3 regions of the Sphingosinicella microcystinivorans genome follow, and region 2 is predicted to be linked to each of the others. Evidence: riboswitches for the same ligand, from Rfam matches in the RefSeq annotation. Region 2 holds a riboswitch; each other region holds the start of a gene.

Region 1 (6,322 bases), 2.1 Mb from region 2:
CTCGGCGGTGATGCGGGCGGTCGGCGTGCCGATGTGGCTTGCCTCGATGAAGGTTCTGAGCAGGTGAATCGACGAGATGCCGATGATCGCCATCGCCAGCTTCACCTTGAGAATGCCGGCATTCACGTGGCTGAGCCACTCCGGCTGGTCCGGGTGCCCCTGTAGTCCGAGCCGCGACACGAACGTCTCGTAGCCGCCGACGATGACCATCACGAGCAGGTTCGAGATCATCACCACGTCGATGAGGCCGAGCACCACGAGCATGATCTGCTGCTCGGTGAACTCCCAGCTGTGCATGACGAGGTGGTAGAGCTCCTTCAGGAACAGGAACACGTAGACGCCCTGCGCGACGATGAGGCCGAGGTAGAGCGGCAGCTGCAGCCAGCGCGAGCTGAAGATGAGGAGCGGAAGCGGGCGAAGCTGCGGCGGGATGCCGGAGGGATTGGAGGACATGGCGCCTCGCCTATCAAATGCCCGTGCGATTCTCCAAGAGCGTTCCGCACGCGGAAACCCCGTGTTGCGGCCGGGCACCCTCCCCGCCCCGCGCAGCGTCACCATATGGGCTTGCGAAGGCGGGCAGCGCGCCGTGTCGTGCGCTGTCCGCACGCAGGAGACATGGACATGAAGACGATCACAAGACGCCACACCAACGAACAGCGCCACTGGGTGGGCGACGGCTTTCCGGTGCGCTCGCTGATCTCCTACCACGCGCAGGGCGGCGCGATCAGCCCGTTCCTGCTGCTCGACTATGCCGGCCCGCACGTGTTCGAGCCCGCCGAGACGCCGCGCGGCGTCGGCACGCACCCGCACCGCGGCTTCGAGACCGTCACCATCGTCTATGACGGCGAGGTGGAGCACAGGGATTCCGCCGGGAACGGCGGCGTCATCGGCCCCGGCGACGTGCAGTGGATGACGGCGGCGGGCGGCATCCTCCACGAGGAGTTCCACTCGGCGGGCTTCACCCGCACGGGCGGCCCGTTCCGCATGGTCCAGCTCTGGGTGAACCTGCCCGCGAAGGACAAGATGGCAGCGCCCGGCTACCAGTCGATCGTGGACGCGGACATCCCCGTCGTCGATCTCGGCGGCGGGCGGGCACGGCTCATCGCGGGCACGCTCGGCGGCAAGACCGGCCCGGCGCGGACGTTCACGCCGGTCAACGTCTGGGACGTGCGGCTGGACCGCGACGCCGACGTGACGCTCGACCTGCCCGAAGGCCACACGACGCTCGTCGTCGTGCTGTCGGGCCACGTGACGGTGAACGGCACCGATGCGGGCGCCGCCGAGGTGCTGGAGCTTAGCCGCACGGGCACGTCCACGCGGATCGCGGCGTCCGGCGACAGCACCCTGCTGGTGCTGACCGGGGAACCGATCGAGGAGCCGATCGTCGGCTACGGCCCGTTCGTGATGAACAGCGAGGCGGAGATCCGCGCCGCCATCGACGACTTCAACAGCGGTCGCTTCGGCCGGATGGCTGCGGCATAGTGGATCGGGAGGTAGGCGCGCGCCGTCTGCCTCCCGTTTCTTTCGCGAAGGAGCCGACATGGCCGAAATCACCATCGCGCGCGTGACCGCGAACATCGGCACGGACGACTACAAGGTCGACGTCCGCGCCGGGCATCACGCGTTCGTGTCCGACGAGCCCGAGACGCTCGGCGGCAAGGACACCGGGCCCGCCCCGTTCCAGCTTCTGCTCGCCGCGCTCGGCTCGTGCACGGCGATCACGCTCAGGATGTACGCGAAGCGCAAGGGCTGGCCGCTGGAAAGCGCCGGGGTGGCGATGCGGCACCTGAAGGACGGCGACACTGCGCGGATCGAGCGCGTGCTGACGCTGACCGGCGACCTCTCCGATGAACAGCGCGCGCGGCTGGCGGACATCGCCGAGCGCACGCCGGTGACGCTCGCGATCAAAAACGGCGTGCCGGTCGAAACGACGCTCAGCGAATCCTGACCACGGCCTTTCCGACGAGCGTGCCCGCCGCCATCGCGGCGAACGCCTCGTCGGCACGCGCCAGCGGCACCTCGAGGCCGATGACGGGCCGGTAGCGCCCTGACGCGGCGAGCGCGTCGATCGCTGTGCGGGCGCGGGCGCCGCCCGCCGGGTCGCGGCGGCCGAATTCCCCGGCGCGCACGCCGACGATCTCGATGCCCTTGATGAGCGCATGGTTTGACGCGAACGGCTCCGGGATGCCGCCCGCGAAGCCGATCAGCAGGTAGCGCCCGTTCCAGCGCAGCGTCCGCACGGCGGGCGCGAACAGCGCGCCGCCGACCGGATCGAACACCACGTCGATACGGTCCTTCAACGCCGGGAGATCGGGCGCGGCGCGTTCGACGAGAAGGGTTTCATCGGCCCCGGCCGCGCGCGCGGCGACGAGCTTCCGTGCATCGGACGCGGCGGCGATGACGTGCGCGCCGAGCGCCTTTCCCATCGCGACCGCGGCGAGCCCCATGCCGCCGCCCGCGCCCGTCACCAGCAGCGTCTCGCCCCTGCCGAGGCGGCCGCGCTCGGCGAGCCCGACCCACGCGGTGAGCGCGCCGACCACGTAGGCCGCCGCTTCCGCGTCGGAGCAGGTTTCCGGCGCGGGGCGAACGCTTTCGGCGCCGAGCGTGATCGCCCCGGCAAGGCACCCCGAGCGCGCGACGACGACGACGCGGCGCCCCGCCAGCGCCGGATCGACGCCCGCGCCCGTATCGGTGACGACGCCGACGCCCTCGACGCCCGGCACGAACGGCAGCGCCGGCCTGAACTGGTATCCCCCCCACAGCATCAGCAGGTCCGGGAAGTTGAGCGCCGCCGCGCTCAGCGCGACGCGCACCTCGCCCGGCGCGGGCGACGGCGCGTCAGGCCACGCGGCCTCGAAGCGCAGCCCGGAGCGGTCCTCGCTCAGGTGGTGGCAGACCCATGCCTTCACGGATTGCGGCCCGGGGCCGCGAAGCCCGGCGCATTCAGCACCTCGAGCTTGATGCCGTCCGGGTCCTCGAAGAACACGGCGTAATAGTCCGCCGAATATTCGGGATAGAGCGCGGGCGCATCGAGGATACGGATTCCGGCGTCCCGGAGCAGGGCGTGGATGCGGTCCACCTCGGCGCGGCTGTCCACCGACCAGGCGAGGTGATGGATGCCGGGGGCGTAGCGCTGATGCGCGTGGTCCGGGAGCCGCGCCTGCTTCAGCCCGATCGAGGCGAAGCCGGCGGGCGAGCGTATGTCCCACTCGCACTCGCCGTCGTCACGCACGCACGTGTAGCCGAGCGCGTCCAGCAGCAGGCCGTAGACGCGCTTCGACGCCGCGAGATCGCCGGCGTTGAGGTCGATGTGATGGACAAGTCCGTTCACGGCGGCGCGCTCAGGCGAGACGCCGCCGCACGGGGCTTACTTCTTGCCGAGGCTGAGACCGCCGAAGCGCCTGTTGAAGCGCGCGACGCGGCCGCCGGTGTCGAGCACCTTCTGCGCGCCGCCGGTCCATGCCGGGTGCGTCGTCGGGTCGATTTCGAGGAGCAGCGTGTCGCCCTCCTTCCCCCACGTCGAACGCGTCTGGTAGGTGGTCCCGTCCGTCATCTGCACCGTGATGGTGTGATAGTCGGGGTGGATGTTCTGCTTCACTGGACTGCTCCGTCTTCTGCCGCTGGTTTCCGACCAGCCGCCGGGAAAGCGGCGCCAATAGCCGACACGCGCGCCACTTGCAAGCCGCGCGGCAAGCGATTATGGCCCGCGGATGACATGGTGCCCCGGCAACGGGGAGAATAGGGAAGCCGGTCCGAAACCGGCGCTGTGCCCGCAACTGTAGGCGGCTAGTCTCGATGCCACGATGCCACTGGAACGGCCCTTCGCGGGCCCGACCGGGAAGGCGGCATCAAGACGGCGATCCGCAAGCCAGGAAACCTGCCATGTCTGTCGTCCACGCCCGGCCGGGTCCAGCCGATCGCGTGCGAGCAGTCATGCCCGCTGTGACGATGTGAGAACATGGTCATGGAGGACATTATGATTGTTGCACTTCTTCTTTCATCCGCCGCCATCGCGAGCGATGCCGAGCTGATCGTCTCGGCGGCCCGCGAGCCGGTCGCCTACGGCGAGACCGGCAGCGCGCTGACCGTGATCGACGGCGCCGCCATCGAGGCGGTCGCGCTGCCGCAGCTCGTCGACGTGCTGCGCCTGTCGCCGGGCGTCTCCGTGGCGCGGTCCGGCCCGACGGGCGCGCAGACGCAGGTGCGCATCCGCGGCGCGGAGGCGAACCACACGCTCGTCTTCGTCGACGGCATCGCCGCCAACGACCCCGCCACCTCCGGCGAGTTCCGCTGGGAAACCCTGCCCTCGGACGGCATCGCGCGCGCCGAGGTGCTGCGCGGGCCGCAGTCGGCGCTGTGGGGCTCCGAGGCGATCGGCGGCGTCGTATCCGTCACAACGGCGGAGCCCGCGGACGGCACGCGCATCTTCGGCAGCGCCGAGGCGGGCTCGTTCGGCACCGTCCACGCGGCGGGCGGCGCCGGCATCGGCAGCGAGCGCGGCGGCATCGTCGTGCAATCGAGCTGGTACGATACAAAGGGCATCGACAGCTTCGGCGGCGGCATCAGGGAGCGCGACGGCTATGAATCGCTGATGCTCTCCGCCAAGGCCTCGGTGCGTCCGATCGAGAACGGCGAGCTCGGCCTCGTCGTGCGCCACACCAGTTCGCTCAGCGAATTCGACGGCTACAACGATGTCTTCGTGCGCGACGACACGCGCGACGCGACGCGCATCCGCGCGACCGCGCTGCGCGGCTTCGGGCGCGTGGACACGCTGGACGGCCGCTGGCGGCACGAGATCTTCGGCAGCTTCGTCACCACCGACAACATCAACCGCGACGGCGGCACGTTCCTGAACCGCACCGACGCCGAGGTGTTCGAGACCGGCTACCAGACCGGCATCGACTTCGGCAGCGAGGCCTTCCGCCACCGCGTCACCGGCGCGATCGAGCATCGCACGCAGCGCTTCATTGCCGACGACGCCGAGTATTTCGGCGGCACCAACCAGCGCGTCTCGCGCGACCGCACCAGCTTCGTGCTCGACTACGGGCTGAGCGCAGGCGGCCTCGCCCTCGGCGCGAGCGTCCGCCGCGACGAGAACGACGCCTTCAAGGACGCGACGACGTGGCGCGCGAGCGGCCGCTACACGCTGGAGAACGGCTTCACCGTCCACGCGAGCGCGGGCAAGGGCGTCACCGATCCGACCTTCACGGAGATGTTCGGCTTCTTCCCCGGCAGCTTCGTCGGCAACCCGGACCTGAGGCCGGAACGCTCGGTCGGCTGGGATGCGGGCGTCGGCTATCGCACGGCTGCGGTCTCGGCGGACGTGACGTGGTTCCAGGCCGATCTCGAGAACGAGATCGTCTCCACCTTCGATTCCGCGACCTTCCTGTCGGGCGTCGCCAACGCGGCGGGCAAGAGCAAGCGGAGGGGTATCGAAGCGTCGTTCGACGCGAAGCCGCTCGCGTGGCTGACGCTCGGCGGCAGCTACACGTGGCTCGACGCCAGGGAGGCGCAGCTCGCGGGTGTCGCGCGGCTCCGCGAGGCCCGGCGGCCTCGCCACAGCGGCAGCCTGCTCGCGACCGCCGATTTCGACGCCGCCTCGGTGACGTTCGCGGCGAACTACGTGGGCAATCGCAAGGACACGGACTTCGACAGCTTCCCGGCGCGCGTCGTGACGCTGAAGGACTATGTGCTCGCCACGCTTTCGGGCCGCGTGAGGCTCGGCGGCGACTTCGAACTCACCGGCCGCATCGAGAACCTGTTCGATGCGACCTATGAGGACGCCTACGGATATCGGACGCAGGGCATCTCCGCGTTCGGCGGCATCCGGGTGAAATGGGGCGGCTGATCGCCCTTCTCGGCCTGCTGGCCTTCGCCGCGACGGCGGCGGAGGCCGCACCGGCACGCGTCGCCTCGCTCGGGCTTTGCACGGACGAACTGGTGCTGCTGCTCGCCGAGCCGGGGCAGCTCGTTTCCGTCTCCTATCTCGGCCACGACCGGCACGAGACGCCGCTCGCCCCCAAAGCGCGCGGCCTGCACGGCAACGACGGCAGGTTCAGCGCCGTCGCGGCGCTGAAGCCCGATCTGGTCGTCACCGGCGGCGCGGTGAACCGCTTCGCCCGCGCGCTCGCCGAGCGGACGGGCACGCGCGTCGTCGACGTGCCGCCGCCGATGACGCTCGCGGGCCTCCGGGCCAACATCCGCACCGTGGCGGCCGCGCTCGGCCATCCGGCGCGCGGCGAGGCGCTGATCGGCTGGATGGACGCACGGCTGGGATCGCCGTTGCCGCCGCGCCATACGGGCCTGATGATCACGGCGGGCG
Region 2 (6,322 bases):
CGGGAGGGAGAGATCGCCGCGCGCGGGCCAGCGATGCTGCTCGGCTATCTCGATGCCGATCAGACGGCGGCGGCGCTGACCGCGGACGGCTTCTACCGCACCGGAGACCTCGGGCTGGTCACCGACGAGAACGCCGTGGTCATCACCGGGCGCAGGAAGGACCTCATCATCCGGGGCGGCGAGAACATCAGCGCCAAGGAGATCGAGGACGTGCTCCACCGCCATCCGCAAATCCTCGAGGCGGCGGTGGTGGCGATGCCGCATCCGCGCCTCGGCGAAGGCGTGTGCGCCTTTGTCGTCCCCGCATCCGGCGCAGCCCTCGACACGCAGGCGCTGCTCGGCTTCGTCGCCGAGGCCGGGCTTGCGCGGCAGAAGATCCCGGAACGCGTGGAGTTCCGGGAGGCCTTGGTGAAGACGCCCACCGGCAAGGTCCGCAAGGACCTGCTGCGCGCCGAGATCAGGGACCTGCTCGCCGGAGCCGAAACCGCTTCAGCCGCTCGCGGTAAGGCGTGAGATACCGTTCAGTTCGGCGACGACATTGACCGACAGCCTCGAATCCCGGAGCAGCCCGGTCAGCATGTGGCTGCACGACACGCTCATGTCGCCGATGATCGCCTTGAGCGCGGCGCCCGGATCGCGCGCTTTCAGCGCTTCGATGAGCCGCGTGTGATTTTCGAAGCCGGAGATCAGCACCGCGCGCTCCCGCGAATATTCCTCGGCGAGATGGACATTGAGCGACGGGCCGATCAGCAGCCACAGCCGCTCGATGTCCTCGAGGAGATAGCGTGACCGCGCGGCCCGGTAGACCGCGAAGTGAAACCGCTGGTTCTCGCGCATCGCGTCGCGGTGGCGGCCGTCGAAGGCCTGCCGCATCAGCCCTTCGTTGATGCCGATGAGCTGGTCGATCTCGCTGTCGGATATGCGCTCCGCCGCGCGCGCCGCCGCATGGCCCTCCAGCAGCCGGCGCAGATCCAGCATCTCCAGATAGGCTTCGGCGGAAATGTGCGGAACCTCGATGAACCGCTTGGGATGCACGTGCAGCGCGCCCAGCGTCGCAAGCGTCGTCACGGCCTCCCGGATCGGGGTCACGCTCACGCCCAGCGCCTCCGCCAGGGTCCGGAAGGTCAGTTGCTGCCCCGGCTGGAACTCGCCCTGCATCAGGGCCTCGCACAGCCGGTCATAGGCCTGTTGATGAAGCCGGGCCTCTCCGGCGGCAGCCTTGCGAATCGGGCTCGCGGCAAGCGTTGCAGCTGTCATGACCTTGATATGACAGACGCGGATCAAGCCCACAACCTTTCTGTTCCCAGGCGCTGCGGTGACGGATTTCGAACGGAAACCCATCGAAACACAGGGTGCCCGCACGGCCTCGATACGCCATTGACAGCATCTGTTATGTCAATAGCATTTTTGCCATAACATAAGCGGACAGGGGGATTCGTGATGATCAATTCCTATGGCGCCTCCTATTGCGCCCGGCGCGACCTAGGCGGGTCGCAACCCCGTTCGCATGGCCCGCCCGCTGGGGCCGCGCCCGAGCGATCAGGCCGACGATGCGGGCGTCGCCCTCTCCAACCCGATCAACCGCATCGACGACAAACGGCTGGGCCTGACGGCGCAGGCCAACGTCGATCCCGGTTTCGCCACGTTCACGGCGATCGGCGGCCATGTCTCATACGACTATCGCCAGCGGTTCGACCATGACGGCCCGCAGCCCGCCCTCGCTCCCGTGACCAGCCCCCTTCGGCGAGCTGAAGGCGCCGGTTTCATCCGGTTCCTGCGCGTACCGCTTTCGCAGCCTCCACCATGTTGACGAGCGCCGGTCTCACCTCGTCCCAGCCGCGGGTCTTGAGGCCGCAATCCGGATTCACCCAGAGCTGGCGCACCAACAAGCGCTCGCCCGCCGCACGGAGGAGGTGCTGCATTTCCCCGGGCGTCGGAATGCGCGGGGAATGGATGTCATAGACGCCCGGTCCGATTTCGTTCGGATAAGCGGATGTCGCGAACGCATCCAGCAGCTCCATCTTCGAGCGCGCCGTCTCGATGGAGATCACGTCCGCGTCCATCGCGCCGATCGCGGCAATGATGTCGTTGAATTCCGAATAGCACATGTGCGTGTGGATCTGGGTTTCCGACCGCACGCCCGAGGACGCGAGGCGGAAGGCGTCGACCGCCCAATCGAGATACTTCTGCCAGTCGGTGCGGCACAGTGGCAGCCCCTCGCGCAGCGCGGCCTCGTCGATCTGCACGATCTTCGCGCCCGCGGCCTCGAGGTCCAGCACCTCGTCGCGGATGGCGAGCGCGATCTGGCGGCAGGTGTCGGCGCGCGGCTGGTCGTCGCGCACGAACGACCATTGCAGGATCGTCACCGGGCCCGTCAGCATCCCCTTCACCGGCTTCTCGGTGAGCGACTGCGCATAGCGCCACCAGTCCACCGTCATCGGCTGCGGCCGCGACACGTCGCCGTAGATGATCGGCGGCCGCACGCAGCGCGAGCCGTAGCTCTGCACCCAGCCCGCCTTCGTGAAGGCGAAGCCCGAAAGCTGCTCGCCGAAATACTGCACCATGTCGTTGCGCTCGAACTCGCCGTGCACGAGCACGTCGAGCCCGATCTCCTCCTGCCAGCGGATGGCGCGCTCCGTCTCCTCGCGCAGGAAGGCGTCGTAGCCCGCGTCGTCAAGGTCGCCCTTGCCGTGCGCGGCGCGCGCCTTGCGCACCGCCGCCGTCTGCGGGAAGGAGCCGATGGTGGTCGTCGGCAGCGGCGGCAGCGCGAGAATCGCCCGCTGCGCCGCGATGCGCTCGGCGAACGGCGCCGAGCGCACGGACCAGCCCGCGTCCACCTCCGCCAGCCGCGCGCGCACTGCGGGATCGCGGACCAGCGGCGAGGCGCGCCGCGCGGCGATCGAGGCCGCGTTCGCCGCGAGCGCTTCGCCCACGCTTTCGCGCCCGCCGTTCAGCGCCTTGCCGAGCAGCGCGAGTTCCTCCAGCTTCTGCACCCCGAACGCCAGCCAGTCCTTCACCGCGGGATCGAGCTTCGTTTCGAGGTCGAGATCGACGGGGACGTGCAGCAGCGAGCACGACGGCGCGATCAGCAGCTTGGTGCGCCGCGCGGCCACCGGCGCGATGCGATCGAGCACGGCGGCGAGGTCGGTCTTCCACACGTTGCGCCCGTCGACGACGCCGAGCGACAGCGTGAGGTTCGCGGGCGCCTTTCCCACGACCGCGTCGAGTTGCTCCGGCGCGCGCACCAGATCGACATGCAGCCCGGCGACCGGCAGGCCGACCGCCGTCTCCAGATTGTCGCCGAGCCCGCCGAAATACGTCGCCAGCATCAGCTTCAGTCCCGAAACGCGCTCGGCGAATTCGGCATAGGCGGTACGGAACGCCGCGCGCGCCGCGTCGTCCAGATCGAGCACCAGCGCGGGCTCGTCGATCTGCACCCAGTCCGCACCGGCATCGCGCAGCCGCGACAGCAGCTCGACGTAGACGGGCAGCAGGTCGCCGAGCAGCGACAGGGGTTCGAATCCCTCCTGCGCGGGCTTGGCGAGCAGCAGCCACGTCACCGGGCCGATGATGACAGGACGCGTGTGGATGCCGAGCGCCTTCGCCTCGCGGAATTCGTCCACCGGCTTCGTCGTGGTCAGCGCGAAGCGTTGCAGCGGACCGAGTTCGGGCACGAGATAGTGATAGTTTGTGTCGAACCACTTGGTCATTTCCTGCGCGGGCACGTCGGCGCCGCCATGACCGTGGCCGTGGCCGTGCGCGCAGCCGTTTTCGGCGTTCGCCGCCTGCGTGCCGCGCGCCATCGCGAAGTAGACGTCGAGCGACTCCGGCGCGCCGAGCGGCCGATAGAGCGCCGGGATCGCGCCGACCATCACGCTGGTGTCGAGCACCTGGTCGTAGAGCGAGAAATCGCCCGACGGCACGATGTCGAGGCCGAGCGCCTGCTGGCGCCGCCACGTCGCGGCGCGCAGGTCCTTCGCGGTGCCGAGCAGCGCCTCGCGCGTGGCCTTGCCGGACCAGAAGGATTCGAGCGCGGTCTTCAGTTCGCGCCGCGCGCCGATACGGGGAAAGCCGAGGTTGCTGACATAGACGGGCATGGGAAATCTCCTTCCGACGAGACGCGCGGCCTGCCGGTTGCTGGTGTTCGGAAATGGTGCTCGGGAAATGGCGCGCCGCGTCAGCCGGACGCGGCGCGCCTGCTCATTCGGACGGGGAACATGGGACGGGTCATCGGCTCGCACCTGCGGTTTGGGCGGACACACCGATGGCACGCGAACGCATGGGCCGGCGGGCCGTCTGCGGCATCTCGCGCGATCCACCGGGGCACCCCGCCCGAGGAAACGTATCGCGTCGAGGCAGGTCTCCTGGCTCGCGGGTCGCTGCGACGGCTCCGGCCTTCCCGGCGCGGATGGGCGCCAGTGGCATGGAAGGAACCGCCGCTCGCCGCTTACAGTTGCGGGGGCAGCGCCGGATTCCGTCCGCGTGCGGACGCCACCGGCTTCCCGTCTTAGCCCGGCGCGCTCGCGCCCGTCGGGAACCTCGACCCGTGCACTCTACCCCGCGCGTCATGGATGTCAACACGAATATAAAGAAATCTTTATATGATTTTCAGGACGGCAGCACCGTCCTCACGATCGAGGCATCCAGCGCTTCATAATCCTCGAGCCCGATAACTTCATAAAGTTCCGCCCGTGTCTGCATCTCGCCGACCATGTTGTGCGTTCCCCCATCTTTCGCGATGGCGGCGTAGAGCTTCGCCTGCGCCTTGTTGGCGACGCGCAGGGACGATACCGGCCAGATCACCATCCTGTAGCCCATCGCCTCGAATTCGGACGCGGTGAAGAACGGCGTCCTGCCGAACTCGGTCATGTTGGCGAGCAGCGGCACACCCGGCATCGCCTTCGCGAACGCCTCGAACATCTCGCGCGTTGCCAGCGCCTCCGGGAAGATCGCGTCGGCGCCCGCCTCGACATACAGCTTCGCGCGCGCCACCGCCGCGTCGAAGCCCTCGACACCCGCCGCATCGGTGCGCGCGACGATCACCATGTCCCGCGCGGCCCTTTTCGCCGCCGCCACCTTCGCCGCCATGTCATGCGCGTCGGCGAGTTTCTTGCCGTTCAGGTGCCCGCACTTCTTCGGCAGGATCTGGTCCTCCAGATGCACCGCGCCCGCGCCCGCCTCCTCGAACGTGCGCACCATGTGCATCACGTTCAGCGCCTCGCCGTAGCCGGTGTCGCCGTCCACCAGCAGCGGCAGGGCGGACGCGCGCGCGATCTGGCGGATGAAGAACGCCGCCTCGTCCACCGTGATGATGCCGAGATCGGGAAGCCCCATGCTCGCGGTCATCGCCGCGCCGGAAAGGTACAGCCCCTCGAACCCGGCCGCCTTCGCCTGCAAGGCGGCATGGCCGTTGTGCGCACCGGGAAGCCGGAGAATCTGCGGCCGCTCCAGAAGCGCGCGGAACCGCTTCCCGGCACTTTCCTTCGGCAATTCGTCTGCGATCAGATACGGCATTGTCGCTCCTTATGCGGCCGGGTTCTCGCCGCGCCGCGCGAGCGGAACGAAGGCGAGATTCTCGGGCCCGATATAGTTCGCCGACGGGCGGATGATCTTGTTGTCCTGCCGCTGCTCGATGACATGCGCCGCCCAGCCGGACGTGCGGGCGATCACGAACAGCGGCGTGAACATCGCCGTCGGCACGCCCATCAGGTGATAGGAGACGGCGCTGAACCAGTCGAGGTTCGGGAACATGCGCTTCGCATCCCACATCACCTGCTCGATGCGCTCGGCGACCATGAACTGCCGGTGCGCGCCCTGTTCGTCGGCGAGCGCCTGCGCGACGCGCTTGATGACGACGTTGCGCGGATCGGACACCGTGTAGACCGGATGGCCGAAACCGATGACGACCTCCTTCGCCTCCACCCGGCGGCGGATGTCGGCTTCCGCCGCGTCGGCGTTCGCGTAGCGCTTCTGGATTTCGAAGGCGACCTCGTTGGCGCCGCCGTGCTTCGGGCCCCTCAGCGCGCCGATGGCACCCGCGATGCACGAATACATGTCCGATCCCGTGCCCGCGATCACGCGCGCGGTGAAGGTGGAAGCGTTGAACTCGTGCTCGGCGTAGAGGATCAGCGAGGTGTGCATCGCCCGCACGAAGCTGGCAGAGGGCGGCCGCCCGTGCAGCAGGTGCAGGAAATGTCCGCCGATGCTGTCGTCGTCCGTCTCCACCGCGATCCGCCTGCCGTGATGCGCGAAGTGATACCAGTAGAGCAGGATCGAGCCGAGCGAGGCCATCAGCCGGTCCGCGATGTCGCGCGTGCCGGGG
Region 3 (6,322 bases), 2.1 Mb from region 2:
TGCCTTAGGTAACGGATTAGGTAACAGGACGTGCAACTACATGCAACAGAGTGAACAACATGAACGGCTGAATTGCTTGCCTTCAAACGATATGCAACACCATGCAACGCCGTCTGACACGCCTTCTAAGCTTGGGGTCGCAGGTTCGAATCCTGCCGGGCGCGCCAATTCCACCGAGGTCTATTCCGGTCCGCTGAGGTTCCGTCCGGCGCACGTTCTATGTATGTTGGCAGTGCCCAGCCGACCGGCGGAGGCTCGGAATGCACCTGCTTCAGAGTCTGAGACGGACCAGCCCGTCAAGGAGAAAAGCCATGAGATTCGGAACACTGCACGGCGTCGCGATTGCCCTTCTGGCTCTGACCGACGCCAATCCACTACACGCGCAGGCGCAGCAGACACCACCCGCCCCGCGGATTACGCTCGAGGAGGCCCGCGTCGCGATGGACGCCGCCGAGGCCGAGGCTCGCAGCAACAGATGGAATCTCGCTTTCGTGATCACGGATGCCGAGGCCACTCCGATCTATGTACGGCGTATGGACGAGGTGCCTACGCGGAACTACGAGATCGCGATGAACAAGGTCCAGACGGCGATCACGTCCGGAATGCACACGGCCGAGTATGCCGCTGCGGTTAAGGCGCAGCGGATACAGCCCATCGAGGGGGCGCTCACGTTCGATGGGGGGCTGCTGCTGCGAAGAGGCGGCCAGGTCGTGGGGGCGTTCAGTGCGAGCGGCGCCCGCGGTGCGGAAGATGCTCAGGCCGTGCGTGCCGGGATGGCGGCCATCGGCATCGAGCCGTAGTCCGGAGTCGTTAGCCGCGGCTGGTGGTACGGAGTGGCTGCTTGGCTTAGGCTTGGCGCATCAGCTGCCGCTCACCGGGATCCGCTGGTGCGAATCCGAGCAAGCCGTTTAAGTGCTATCCCATTCGGTCAGGGTTGCGAATAACGCGTTTGCCGAAGGGCAAACGCGACGTGAAAAGTTCGCCGCGGCAGTGTCGTCCGTGATCGAGAATATTGACATGATTCCCGGCCGGTGCTCTAGATGTAGTGGTCGTGGTCCTTTGAATCGCAAGATCAAGGGTTAAAAGGGAAGCCGGTGCGCCTTCGGGCAAGGCCGGTGCTGTCCCCGCAACTGTAAGCGGCGAGCCGCTGTCGATCGTGTCACTGACGCAGGTTCAAGCGTCGGGAAGGCCAGACAGCCGCTGTGACCCGCGAGCCAGGAGACCTGCCGCGACACCATGAACGTCCTCGGGCGGGGTGTCCCGGTGGTCGCTTGCTGGTGGCCGGCTGCTTGAGCCGACCCGTTTTCCCGCAGGCGTCTGCCCCGGCCTTGCCCCAACCCAGTGGGGTGCCGATGTCTGAACTGTCCGATCTGTCTCAAGGCAATTCCCTGCGCGCCGCATTGCCGCGGGCGATCGTCAAGCGCGGCGGCGAGACGACCGTCTTCGATGCCGGCAGGATCTGCTCCGCGATCGCGCGTGCCGGTCAGGCCAGCGGCGGGTTCGGCGGCGAGGAAGCCGATCGACTCACGCATGAGGCGGTCAAGGTGATCGCGCACCGCTTCGCCGGCTCGACGCCGCACATCGAGGACGTGCAGGACATCGTCGAGCAGGTGTTGATCGCGGCCGACCATGTCGCGACCGCGCGCGCCTATGTCGTCTATCGCGAGAAGCGCGGACAGGCGCGGCAGGACCGGAAGACGGTGGTCGACGTCGCCGTCTCCATCAATGAATATCTCGACCGCACCGACTGGCGCGTCAACGCCAACGCCAACCAGGGCTATTCGCTGGGCGGGCTCATCCTCAACCTTTCCGGCAAGGTCGTCGCCAACTACTGGCTGTCGCACATCTATCCGCCGGAAGTCGGCCGCGCCCATCGCGAGGGCGACATCCACATTCACGACCTCGACATGCTGGCCGGCTACTGCGCCGGCTGGTCGCTGCGCATGTTGTTGACCGAAGGGCTGAACGGCGTGCCCGGCAAGATCGAGGCGGGTCCGCCGAAGCACCTGTCGAGCGCGGTCGGGCAGATCGTCAATTTCCTCGGTACGCTGCAAAACGAATGGGCGGGCGCGCAGGCGTTCAGCTCGTTCGATACCTACATGGCGCCGTTCATCCGCAAGGACCGGCTCGGCTACGGCGAGGTGCTGCAATCAATTCAGGAACTGATCTACAACCTCAACGTCCCCTCGCGCTGGGGCACGCAGACGCCTTTCACAAATCTCACCTTCGACTGGATCTGTCCGGAGGACCTGCGCGACCAGGTGCCGATCGTCGGCGGCGAGGAGATGGATTTCACCTATGGCGACCTTCAGTCCGAAATGGACATGATCAACCGCGCCTACATGGAGGTGATGACCAAAGGCGACGCCAAGGGGCGCGTCTTCACGTTCCCGATCCCGACCTACAACATCACGCCGGATTTCCCGTGGGACAGCGAGAACGCCGACCACCTGTTCGAGATGACGGCGAAGTACGGCCTGCCCTATTTCCAGAACTTCATCAATTCCGAGCTGAAGCCGAACATGATCCGCTCGATGTGCTGCCGGCTCCAACTCGACCTCACCGAGTTGCTGAAGCGCGGCAACGGCCTGTTCGGCAGCGCCGAGCAGACCGGCTCGATCGGCGTGGTCACCGTCAATTGCGCGCGGCTCGGCCATCTCTGTCGCGGCAACGAGGCGGGCCTGTTCCAGCGCCTCGACACGCTGCTTGAGACCGGCCGCAACAGCCTCGAGATCAAGCGCAAGGTGGTGCAGCACTATATGGACAGCGGGCTGTTCCCTTACAGCAAGCGCTATCTCGGCACGCTTCGCAACCACTTCGCGACGCTCGGCGTCAACGGCATCAACGAGATGATCCGCAACTTCACTGCCGACTGCGAGACCATCGCCACGCCCTGGGGCCATGCCTTCGCCGTGCGCCTGCTCGACCACGTGCGGTCGCGCATCCGGGAATTCCAGGAGGAAACCGGCAGCCTGTTCAATCTGGAGGCGACGCCGGCGGAAGGCACCACCTACCGCTTCGCCAAGGAAGACCGCAAGCGCTACCCCGGCATCCTGCAGGCCGGCACCGACGAGAACCCCTATTACACCAATTCGAGCCAGCTTCCGGTCGGCTTCACCGACGATCCGTTCGAGGCGCTCGAGCGTCAGGACGAATTGCAGCGTAAATATACCGGCGGCACCGTGCTGCATCTCTATATGGGCGCGCGCCTGTCGTCCGGCGCGGCGTGCAAGAAGCTGGTGCGTCGTGCCCTCACCAACTTCCACCTGCCGTACATCACGGTGACGCCGACATTCTCGATCTGTCCGACCCACGGCTATCTCGAAGGCGAGCACGCCTTCTGTCCGAAATGCGATGCCGAACGACTCGCAGCCAAGCGGCAGGCCGCCGCACGTTGAAGGAAGGAGACCCGATATGACCGAATGCAACGACCCCGGCGAAACCGGAATCACGCTGCGCGACGACGAGCGTCAGCCCTGCGAGGTCTGGACCCGCGTGATGGGCTATCACCGCCCGGTGTCCTCGTTCAACCGGGGCAAGAAAGGCGAGCACAATGAGCGCCGGTTCTTCAGCGAAGCGCGCACCGCGCTCCGCTGAACTGCGTGTCGGCGGACTTGCCCGGCTGTCCACATGCGACTGGCCGGGCGAGCTCGTCGCCACGATCTTCTGCCAGGGCTGCCCGTGGGCCTGCGGCTATTGCCATAACCCGCACCTCATTCCGCCAGATGCCGAGACGGACATGGCGTGGACCGACGTGCTGTCGTTCCTCGAGTCTCGTCGCGGCCTGCTCGACGGCGTGGTGTTCTCGGGCGGCGAGCCGACCTTGCAGGCCGCGCTGCCGGAAGCGATGCGCGCGGCGCGCGCGCTCGGCTTCCGCATCGGCCTGCACACCGCCGGGCCCTATCCGGCACGGCTTGCCGAGGTGCTGCCGCTGACCGACTGGATCGGTTTCGACGTCAAGGCCGCCTTCGACGATTACGGGCGGATCACCGCTGTCGCCGGCAGCGGTATCAAGGCGAAAGCGAGCCTCGCCCGGGTGCTCGCCAGCGGTGTCGCCTGCGATATCCGCACGCCGGTGCACGATGCGTTGCTGGATCGCGCCGCCTTGACGCGTCTCGCGTCAGACCTCGCCGCGCTGGGCGTCCGCAACCACCGCCTTCAGCCGTTCCGCGCGACCGGGTGTACGAACGCGGCATTGCTTGAGAGAAAATGATGGAGTCGTTCTTGCTTTCGGGTATGCCGCGGTTCCAACGGGTTAGCATGTGTGGAGGTCTTTCGAATGAACCACAAGCGCGGAAGGCCGAGGAACAGGCGCGCCGGGTGCAAGATGTGCAAACCGTGGAAGGTCAACGGCTTTCGCACCGCGCGCCGGGACGGCGAGAAGTTCAGCGACCACAGGCGCCGCATCGCGGCCGGAGACGACCTGCGGCGGCGTCTATTTTGCGGCCCAGCGGCGTAGTCCGGCGCCGGCCTGCGCGAGCGCCATGGCCGGAAGCGCGAGGAACGCCAGAACGATGAGGCCGAGCGGCAGCATCGAAAGGTCGGACGCCGAAGCGGCGAGCACGACGATCTGGCTGACGATCATCAAGGCGCCCCAGCGCCACGGGCGGTCGGGGAAGGCGAAACCGAGCAGCCCCGAGAGCGCCAGCGCCAGCGGATAGGCGGCGGACCAGTAGAGCTCGGAATCCCAAGGTTCCTGCCGCCCGCCCAAACAGGCGGTCGCAGACCAGAGAAATATGCCGCCGATCGCGGCAAGACCGGCGGCCTTGAGGCCATGCGTATCCGTCATGTCGGTCACGCGGGTTTTCTACCGGAACGGGCTTAACGGCGCGTTGCCCCGCCCGCTCCCGGCGGCTGAATCAGGCTCTAGCGCCGCCTTTCCCGTGCGCGGTCATCGGAATCGTGCCGTCTGCGATCGTTCCGATCGCGGTCCGGCCGCGCATAGTTCGGGCGGCGATCCCGGTCGTTGTTCCAGCGCGGGCCGTCCCTGTCCCGATCCCGCCAGCGATTGCGGTCCCGGTCCCGGCGGTCCCGGTCGTATGAGGGCTTCCGGTCGTGGCCCCGGTTCGCCCAGTAGTCGCGCTGGCGGGCCGTCCAGCGGTGGCGCTTTCCGTGGCGGTCGAAGACGTAATAGCCCGAACCGGGGTAATAATATCCATCGTACCAGCCGTATCCGTAGCCGGAATAATAGGGGTAATCGTATCCGTAACGATCATAGTGGCCGTGGCCGACCGAAACGCCGGCCCTGCCGTATCCGTCGGACATGCAGCCGCCGAGCGCGAGCGCGGACAGCAGAAGAGCGATGCCGGCGGTTGCCTTTCGAATGGGTTTCATAGCCTTCTCCTGCCTTCGAGGAGACCATAAGACGCCTGAACCGCGGGTGAAGCCGCGCATCACCCGCGGTTCAGGCGCCGGAGCGCCGGTTTCGCGCCTACCCTAAAAAAGACGCCGGGCCCACTTCGGGAGACCGGCGTCCAGGTGATGCATTGGGGTCAATGCACTGAACCTGAACGCTTATCGGACGAAATGTTTCCCTCGCCTCAGACGGTGAGGCAGAGGTACTTCATCTCGACATACTCCTCGATGCCATAGCGCGAGCCTTCGCGCCCCAAGCCGGACTGCTTAACGCCGCCGAAGGGCGCGACCTCGGTGGAGAGGATGCCGGAGTTGATGCACACCATGCCCGCCTCGATCGCCTCTGCGACGCGCCAGACGCGCGAGAGGTTGTTCGAATAGAAATAGGCCGCGAGGCCGAACTCGGTGTCGTTGGCCATGGCGACGGCCTTTTCCTCGGTGCCGAAGCGGATGACGGGCGCGAGCGGCCCGAACGTCTCCTCGTGCGCGACGAGCATGTCCTGCGTGACGTTCGCGAGCACGGTCGGCTCGAAGAAGGTGCCGCCTAGCGCATGGCGCTTGCCGCCGGTGACGATACGCGCGCCCTTGGCGGTTGCATCGGCGATGTGCTCCTCCACCTTTTCAACGGCCGCGGCATTGATCAGCGGGCCCTGCTCGGTGCCCGCGTCGAGGCCGCTGCCGACCTTGAGGTTCGCGGCGGCCTTGGCGAGCTTTTCGACGAATTCGTCATAGACGCCGTCCTGCACGTAGAGCCGGTTCGAGCAGACGCAGGTCTGGCCGGAGTTGCGGTACTTGGAGGCAAGCGCACCGGCGACGGCGGCGTCCACGTCCGCGTCGTCGAAGACGATGAAGGGCGCATTGCCGCCGAGTTCGAGGCTGAGCTTCTTGATGGTGTCCGCCGACTGGCGCATCAGCAGGCGGCCGATCTCCGTGGAGCCGGTAAACGACAGCTTGCGGACGATGGGGT

What was found. Region 2 has a riboswitch for cobalamin ahead of metE (5-methyltetrahydropteroyltriglutamate--homocysteine S-methyltransferase). Riboswitches for the same ligand answer to the same signal wherever they lie in the genome.
Region 1: linked by a shared signal. The riboswitch ahead of PE061_RS16015 (TonB-dependent receptor plug domain-containing protein) and the one ahead of metE (5-methyltetrahydropteroyltriglutamate--homocysteine S-methyltransferase) in region 2 are both predicted to bind cobalamin.
Region 3: linked by a shared signal. The riboswitch ahead of PE061_RS14525 (ribonucleoside triphosphate reductase) and the one ahead of metE (5-methyltetrahydropteroyltriglutamate--homocysteine S-methyltransferase) in region 2 are both predicted to bind cobalamin.

Annotation. Positions count from the first base shown of each region.
Region 1 covers NZ_CP116005.1:3,338,112-3,344,433, reverse strand. Annotated here, with positions in the region: gene PE061_RS16045 (TIGR00645 family protein) at 1-453, opposite strand, end outside; gene PE061_RS16040 (pirin family protein) at 622-1,482, shown strand; gene PE061_RS16035 (OsmC family protein) at 1,556-1,948, shown strand; gene PE061_RS16030 (zinc-binding dehydrogenase) at 1,935-2,909, opposite strand; gene PE061_RS16025 (VOC family protein) at 2,906-3,331, opposite strand; gene rpmE (50S ribosomal protein L31) at 3,368-3,598, opposite strand; cobalamin riboswitch at 3,700-3,900, shown strand; gene PE061_RS16015 (TonB-dependent receptor plug domain-containing protein) at 3,977-5,848, shown strand; gene PE061_RS16010 (ABC transporter substrate-binding protein) at 5,836-6,322, shown strand, end outside.
Region 2 covers NZ_CP116005.1:912,917-919,238, forward strand. Annotated here, with positions in the region: gene PE061_RS04400 (AMP-binding protein) at 1-513, shown strand, start outside; gene PE061_RS04405 (GntR family transcriptional regulator) at 490-1,257, opposite strand; gene PE061_RS04410 (hypothetical protein) at 1,508-1,810, shown strand; gene metE (5-methyltetrahydropteroyltriglutamate--homocysteine S-methyltransferase) at 1,764-4,097, opposite strand; cobalamin riboswitch at 4,337-4,557, opposite strand; gene prpB (methylisocitrate lyase) at 4,609-5,514, opposite strand; gene prpC (bifunctional 2-methylcitrate synthase/citrate synthase) at 5,524-6,322, opposite strand, start outside.
Region 3 covers NZ_CP116005.1:3,021,597-3,027,918, forward strand. Annotated here, with positions in the region: gene PE061_RS14520 (GlcG/HbpS family heme-binding protein) at 312-800, shown strand; cobalamin riboswitch at 1,036-1,246, shown strand; gene PE061_RS14525 (ribonucleoside triphosphate reductase) at 1,353-3,398, shown strand; gene nrdD (anaerobic ribonucleoside-triphosphate reductase) at 3,415-3,597, shown strand; gene PE061_RS14535 (anaerobic ribonucleoside-triphosphate reductase activating protein) at 3,554-4,213, shown strand; gene PE061_RS14540 (hypothetical protein) at 4,436-4,798, opposite strand; gene PE061_RS14545 (hypothetical protein) at 4,867-5,334, opposite strand; gene gabD (NADP-dependent succinate-semialdehyde dehydrogenase) at 5,541-6,322, opposite strand, start outside.